DNA from 2 places in the Sporosarcina sp. P37 genome. Region 2 is predicted to be linked to the other one. Evidence: riboswitches for the same ligand, from Rfam matches in the RefSeq annotation. Region 2 holds a riboswitch; the other holds the start of a gene.
The links. A riboswitch is a leader RNA that binds a small molecule or an ion and turns the genes downstream of it on or off. The one in region 2 is predicted to bind FMN.
Positions count from the first base shown of each region.

Region 1: linked by a shared signal. The riboswitch ahead of SporoP37_RS15310 (ECF transporter S component) and the one ahead of ribD (bifunctional diaminohydroxyphosphoribosylaminopyrimidine deaminase/5-amino-6-(5-phosphoribosylamino)uracil reductase RibD) in region 2 are both predicted to bind FMN.

Region 1 covers NZ_CP015349.1:3,075,679-3,079,477, forward strand. The annotation lists gene SporoP37_RS15300 (sigma-70 family RNA polymerase sigma factor) at 1-485, shown strand, start outside; gene SporoP37_RS15305 (GerMN domain-containing protein) at 490-1,686, shown strand; FMN riboswitch at 1,759-1,893, shown strand; gene SporoP37_RS15310 (ECF transporter S component) at 2,083-2,664, shown strand; gene SporoP37_RS15315 (ferredoxin) at 2,897-3,154, opposite strand; gene SporoP37_RS15320 (YpbB family protein) at 3,266-3,799, shown strand, end outside.
Region 2 covers NZ_CP015349.1:729,953-733,751, reverse strand. The annotation lists gene SporoP37_RS03845 (GNAT family N-acetyltransferase) at 1-237, shown strand, start outside; gene menC (o-succinylbenzoate synthase) at 227-1,339, shown strand; FMN riboswitch at 1,395-1,544, shown strand; gene ribD (bifunctional diaminohydroxyphosphoribosylaminopyrimidine deaminase/5-amino-6-(5-phosphoribosylamino)uracil reductase RibD) at 1,689-2,777, shown strand; gene ribE (riboflavin synthase) at 2,781-3,425, shown strand; gene SporoP37_RS03825 (bifunctional 3,4-dihydroxy-2-butanone-4-phosphate synthase/GTP cyclohydrolase II) at 3,440-3,799, shown strand, end outside.

The sequences.
Region 1 (3,799 bases), 930 kb from region 2:
ACCGTGACGTGTTTAATTTCCTGACATATTTAACCCGCAACCGGGAAGTGGCGGAAGATTTGATGCATGAAGTGTATGTGCGCGTTCTTAAATCATATGGCCGGTTTGAAGGGAAAAGTTCTGAAAAAACTTGGCTGTTTGCGATTGCAAAGAATGTTTCCATTGATTACTTCCGTAAACAGTCAACAGTCAAGAAACATACCAATCTTCATTTTGATTGGGAGACACAGCAATTGACCGCGCCCGGACGTTTGCCGGAACAGCTGCTGGAAGCGGATGATGAGCAGCGGCAAGTGCTGAAAGCATTAGACACATGTACAGGGGATCAGAAAATGGTCATCCTGATGCGGTTCTTCCAGGATCTCACAGTTGCTGAAACAGCAGAGATTCTGGAGTGGACCGAAAGCAAAGTGAAAACGACCCAGCATCGGGCAATCAAATCGCTGAAGGAGAAACTGGAAGTACAATCCATGAGGGAGGGGTGATGAGATGAGTGCGGATAAGTGGAATGAAGATGAAATAAAAAAGCGATTACATAATATGCCGGTTGTAGAAGATCAGCGTACTAAAGATGAGATTTTGCATCGGCTGAAGAATGATTCAAGACTTGCCGAAAATAAAGAACCGGAGAAAAAAAGGTCTGCATTCAATTGGCCCCCGATCATTGCGGCTGCCGCAGCGATTCTGCTGCTCACCATCCTGGTGCCTGTTTTCCTTCAGCAAAACACTGAAGTATCGATGGATAAAGCAGTGACGGAAGATTCCGGCGAAACCAATCAAATGGAGAGCGCAGAAGAAACCGAGTCTAGTGAATCCGCAGATGTATCCATGTACACCAAAATGGGACCAGCGCCGCATTATGCCGTTTATCCCGCTGACACAGCTTCTCATACAGCATTCCACATCGGACTTATTACAGATCAGGCAATGGTCGTTCCTGTGACATTCCTGATTCCAGATGAACAAGTTCGTCAAGATATAGGAGTTTCACCGACTGCTGTTGCACTATACAATGCATACGCTTCTAAAATAGATGAGGAATCACTTGGCTTCTCAGATTATCACCCCTATGATGCGGCGGTATCGTCAGATGGTCTGCGTATGACGATGAAGTTTGCGAAGGGACATTCTTATGATGTATCCAGTGCGGCACTTGAAATGCTGAACTTGTCTGTGCAAGATACATTTTACGGATTTGAAGAGGTGGAATTTCTGCAGGAAGATGGATCACCGATTACGTTTGATCAGGTGGGAGAAATAAAAGAACCTATCAAGTTAACGGGTGCTCTGTCCCGGCAGGCGTACTATCTGTTCGTGAAATCAGACGGGGAAGCGGTCCTGTCTTCCGATTTCGGCAAATCTTTTCATACAGTGACAGAAGCATTGAATGAAATGAAAACAACGCCAAATGATATATATGCTACTGTAATTCCTGAAGGCGTGGATTTTTCCGTATTAGAGGAATCCGGCCGTGTGAAGGTGCAATTCACGGAAACACTAGATCTAGAGAAGTATCAGCCCGAAGAAGCAATGCAGCTGATAGAAGGGATTTTGCTTACAGCAGCAAGTTTTGACAAGCGGGTGGAATTTGATCAAATCGTGCAGAAACAATGGAACGGTTTTGACTTTACCCAGCCGCTGGAAAAGCCGGTTGGAGCGAATCCTAAATCTCTAATTATCGAATAACTCTGTTTTACAGACTTGTGAAGTTTACAAAACAGTTTTTTTGCGCTATAATAGGTTCATAATTAAATATTGATTCATCTTCGGGGCAGGGTGTGATTCCCGACCGGCGGAAATGAAATAGTTTTCTATTTTTAGCCCGCGAGCTTAACAGCTGATTCTGGTGAGATTCCGGAGCCGACAGTATAGTCTGGATGGGAGAAGGTGAAGGTGCAGCCATCTTTTTGTGTACGCAAAAGTGGTGCTTGATTTCTGACGGATAATGATCTATATATTATCTGTTATTAAAAGCGCATTTTACTCTCCCTAAAGCATTTTTGCTTTAGGGATTTTTTGCAGAACAACGGATGAGCAAGCCTTTCCTCTTTTGAAGTGAATCGCAAAAGGAGAGAGGAACAAGTGAATAACAAGAAGTTACGCAAGTTAATATTGGTGGCAATTCTCGGGAGCATCTCGACTGTATTGATGCAGTTCAACTTCCCGATCCCGGCAATGCCCGGATTTTTAAAGATTGATTTCAGTGAAATTCCGGCTGTCATGGCAATCATGACGATGGGTCCGGCTGCAGGAATTGGCGTGGAATTATTGAAAAACGTCATGCACTGGTTTTTGCAGGGAAGCCCGACTGGTGTGCCGGTAGGTGAAATCGCAAACTTTGCAACAGGTGTATTGTTCATTATGCCGATCTACTGGATTTTTATGAAGTATCGTTCTGCTAAAGGTCTGGCTGCAGGGTTAATCGCCGGTACGGTGGCAATGGCAGTAGGTATGAGCGCATTGAATTACTTGGTGTTCTTGCCGATGTACACATATTTCCTGGGTATGCCAGCAGTTACTGGCGACTCGCTGTATCAGATGATCATATTAGGAATCCTGCCGTTCAACCTGGTCAAGGGTGCCATGTTATTAGCCATCACGTTAATGTTATATAGAAGCATGGAGAAGTGGATTCTCCAGCAGCAAAAGAAATTATCGTTCTAAACAAATAAGCGCCAGTCTCCTTGAATTAAAAAGAGACTGGCGTTTTTGTGCGTAAAGGAAAGCGGAAAATCGCAGCAAAGGATGGACGCGCAAGAAAAATTCAATACAGCTTCATAGAGCGCGTATCTCCTGATGCGCCAATGCTCTGCCGATGTCCGCTTGCATTCTCTCTGGTTAATCCAGTCAAAGAAAAACAACACATCCAATAGCAGGAAGTGTTGTTGGGATTGAATCAATCTTCATATTTTAAAGGATCGCCTTCGAAGGGCTCATCCGCAATTTTAATTGAATCCGTAGGGCAGCCATCGAACGCATCTTCAAGATCCTCCATCAGTTCTTCTGGAACTTCAGTGTTTCCCGTGTTATCATCTAAAATAACAAATGCAATCCCCTCATCGTCATAATCATAGATATCGGGTGCAGCAGCCCCGCAAGCGCCGCAAGCTATGCATGTATCCTGATCGACAATCGTATACTTTTTGCTAGACATTGTCTTTCTCCCTTCTTCCATTCACTCTACCTTTTTTGTACCTACTCTATTCTAAAGCTGTTTTCATCACTTTTCAACAATAAAACGTTATTTCTTCAGGAGTGAGCACATTTGAGTTTTGATTCTGTCTTATTAACGATCTTTCAGCGCATGCATGGCGAGCGTTCCGCACAAGGAGTCTTTCATATTCTGCGCGGAAAACGGTCCGGCCAGACGTTGCAGGATGTCGAATATTATCAAGTTAAATCATACTATGGACTGCTGCCCGGCTTATCCGCAAGCGATTTTCAGCTGGCTGTGGAGCGGCTTGTGTCAGAAGGGTATCTGTATATTGATATTCTTGTTTATGTGACGGCGAAGGGACAAATAGCGACGGGAAGTGAATTGTGGCGGTTTAATGGCTGGGACTACAGGGGGCGTGAAAGAGAGTTCGGCAGACGGCTGGCACTTTTAGTGCAAACGCTGTCGAATCTGAGAAACGGCGAAACGATGTTTATGCCAATTCAAAAAGAATTGCCTGTCCAGCAGTTCATTAAGGGGCTTTTACGCAATCAGCCGGCTCCAATAAACGCACTGGCAGAAGCTTTACGTACAGAATTGGAGCGGTCGATGACGGACGCCAAGCTGTCGGAGCTGCAGTGCACG
Region 2 (3,799 bases):
GTGGCAGACGCGATCGAAGTTCCTGTTCCTAAACATATTCAATTAATAAAAAATGAAGATCCTGAACTGGCTTATGAATGGCGGATGCATACGAGAAAAGTATTTCAGCAGCTGTGTGCGGAAGGATTCGCACTAATCGATGTGCGCAGAACGGAAGAATCTGTGCAATATTACCGTTTCTGCAAGCGGTCAATTATTCCATTGCAGAATGAAAGGAGCGTATCCAATGAAAATTAATACAATTACAATTCGCAGAATGAATATGACGATGAAACATCCCTTCACCACGAGTTTTGGAACGATTCAGCAGAAGGACTTCCTGCTGGCGACAGTGGAAGATCTTGACGGACATGAAGGATGGGGAGAGTCGGTTGCATTTACTGCACCGTGGTACAGTGAAGAAACGACAGAAACGACCATTCATATGCTTCGTGATTTTTTGATACCGGCAATTCTTGGGAAGACCATCGGACATCCTGATGAGGTGAGCAGTTATTTTGCATCTGTCCGGAAAAACAATATGGCCAAAGCAACGATTGAAGGGGCTGTATGGGATTTGTACGCCAAACATCACCAGATGACACTTGCTGCGGCGCTTGGCGGAAAGCAGGAACGGATAGAAGTGGGGATCAGCATCGGCATTGAAGAGAATGTGGAAGATCTGCTGGAAACTATCAAAGGGTTTATTAAAGAAGGATATAAGCGCATTAAAGTCAAAATTAAACCGGGCTATGATGTGGAAGTCATTCGTGCGATACGGGAAGTATTTCCAGACATTCCGCTCATGGCAGATGCGAACTCAGCCTATACACTTGATGATACGGAAATGCTGAAAGAACTGGATCAATTCAACCTGATGATGATTGAACAGCCGCTTGCATCAGATGACATTATTGACCACGCCAAATTGCAGCAACAAATACAGACGCCGATCTGTCTCGATGAAAGTATCCATTCATTGGAAGACGCGCGCAAAGCGGTGGAGCTTGGCAGCTGTAAAATCATCAATGTTAAAATCGGCAGGGTAGGCGGTCTGACGGAAGCGAAGAAGATCCACGATTACTGTGCGTCAAAAGGTATAGATGTGTGGTGCGGCGGCATGCTGGAATCGGGAATTGGACGGGCGCAAAACGTAGCCCTTACCACGCTGCCGAATTTCACGCTCCCGGGCGATACGGCAGGCTCTTCACGCTACTGGGAACAGGATATTATCCTCCCCGAGGTCGTAGCGGAAGATGGGTATATTACTGTCCCGGAACAAGATGGCATCGGTTATCAACCAGATATGGACGCAATCGACCGTTTTACAGTGGACAAATGGGTATTTTCAGCTGAATAAATATTCAGTATTGTTATTTTATAATGATTTGTGCTAGACTCTTAGTAATCGAATATGTTTCCTTCGGGGCAGGGTGTAACTCCCTACCGGCGGTGATGAGCTGAAAAGCTCTTAGTCCGTGACCCGGACGCTTTGTGAAAAGCGGAAGGTGGATTTGGTGAAACTCCAAAGCCGACAGTTAAAGTCTGGATGAGAGAAGGAACAATGCGTTTATACTGCACGTGATGATTTTTCATCACTGTTTATAACGTTTATTTTGTCATGACTTCAAGCCCCGCATAATTAGTTTGCGGGGCTTTTTGTATGCGGAATTGTCACTAGAGGAATACAGCAGTTGGAGTGTTGTGCAGTGGGTCAAAAATATATGGAAATCGCTTTGTCGCTCGCAGAAAACGTGGTGGGTCAGACTTCGCCCAACCCTCCGGTAGGCTCTGTCGTTGTAAAAGACGGCCGAATTATCGGAATGGGTGCGCATCTGCAGGCGGGAGAGCGTCATGCAGAGCGGGTGGCACTTGATATGGCAGGTGCGAAGGCGCAAGGAGCAGATTTATACGTAACGCTCGAGCCTTGTTCGCATACCGGCAAGACATCACCATGTGCTGACGCTGTGATTCAGGCGGGTATCCGCCATGTCTATATAGCCATAACGGATCCAAACCCGCTCGTTGCAGGACAGGGCATCGCAAAATTGCGTACAGCCGGAGTAGAAGTAACAACGGACCTTTGTCTGGAACAGGCACAAAGATTATATGAACCATTTTTTCATTTTATTCGAACAAAAACACCTCATGTGACAATGAAAACAGCTATGACAGCAGACGGTAAGATTGCAACTTCAACAGGTGACAGCAAATGGGTGACGAGTGAGCAGGCACGGCTCGACGTTCATCGGCTTCGCCATACGCAAGACGCAATTTTAGTAGGTATTCAAACGCTTCTTCACGATAACCCCCTTCTCACCACCAGACTGCCCCAAGGTGGAAAACATCCTATTCGAGTTATTTTAGATACATCTTTACGAACACCCGAACATAGTCAGGTTATTCAAAACGACGAGGCACCTACATGGATTTTTTGCGGGAGCCACGCGGAAAGCACGCGTGAAGCACTTCTTGCTAAGCCGCATGTCGAAATCATTCGTATGTCCGGCCCGAAACTGACAGTAGAAGAAGTTTTGCTGGAACTGGGAAAACACGGCATCATGACACTGCTTGTAGAAGGCGGTGCGGCAATTAATTCTTCATTCGTTACAGCGCGTGCAATTCAGAAAGTCATTTGCTATATTGCACCGAAATTGCTTGGCGGCATCAGTTCGCTGACTCCTATCGGCGGATTGGATCCAAAGCTGATGAATGATGCATTTCCGCTGCAATTCGAAAGTGTGGAAATGGTCGGTCCTGACATTAAAATCATAGCGGTACCGAAAGAGAGTGATTGAGCAATGTTCACAGGAATTATCGAAGAGATTGGCACTGTCAAACATATACAGCCTGGTGCCCAATCGATGACGCTGACGATCGGTGCATCGACCGTACTGACAGATGTGCAGCTAGGTGACAGTATTGCGGTCAACGGCGTTTGCCTGACAGTCAAACACTTTACTAAAGACCAGTTTGCAGCAGACGTTATGCCGGAAACTATGGCATCCACATCATTGCGGCAATTGTCCGCAGGAAGTCCGGTCAATCTGGAGCGTGCACTTGCAGCGAACGGGAGATTAGGCGGTCATTTTGTGACGGGCCACGTAGACGGCGTCGCCATCATTCGGGAAAAACGCACGGTCGATAATGCGTTATATATACGATTGGCGCTGCCGGAACAATACGGGCAGTACCTATTGACTAAAGGCTCCATTGCGTTGGATGGGACGTCATTGACAATTTTTGAAGTAAAAGATACGGACATCACAATTTCTTTAATTCCGCACTCACAGGAAATGACTGTCATCGCGAAAAAACAGGCAGGGGACACGGTTAATTTTGAATGCGATATGCTTGCGAAGTATGTGGAGAACATGCTGCAGAAAAGACAGGACAGCGGTCAGACGATGACGAAAGATTTTTTACAACAGCACGGATTCATGTAAAGGAGTGAAAGAGGATGTTTCATACAATTGAAGAAGCGTTAGAAGATTTACGGCAGGGGAAAGTGGTTATTGTAGTAGATGATGAAGACCGTGAGAACGAAGGGGACTTTGTGGCACTGGCTGACGGGGTCACTCCTGAAATCATTAATTTCATGGCAACGAAGGGCCGCGGATTGATTTGTGTGCCGGTGACAGAACAAAAAGCTGCACAACTTGGTTTACAGATGATGACTGATCATAATACGGATTCACACGGCACGGCGTTCACGATCAGTATCGATCACTGCACTACACATACGGGCATCAGTGCATTTGAACGGGCGGATACCATTGTAAAAATGATGGAACCTGATGCAGCAGCCGGTGAATTCAAG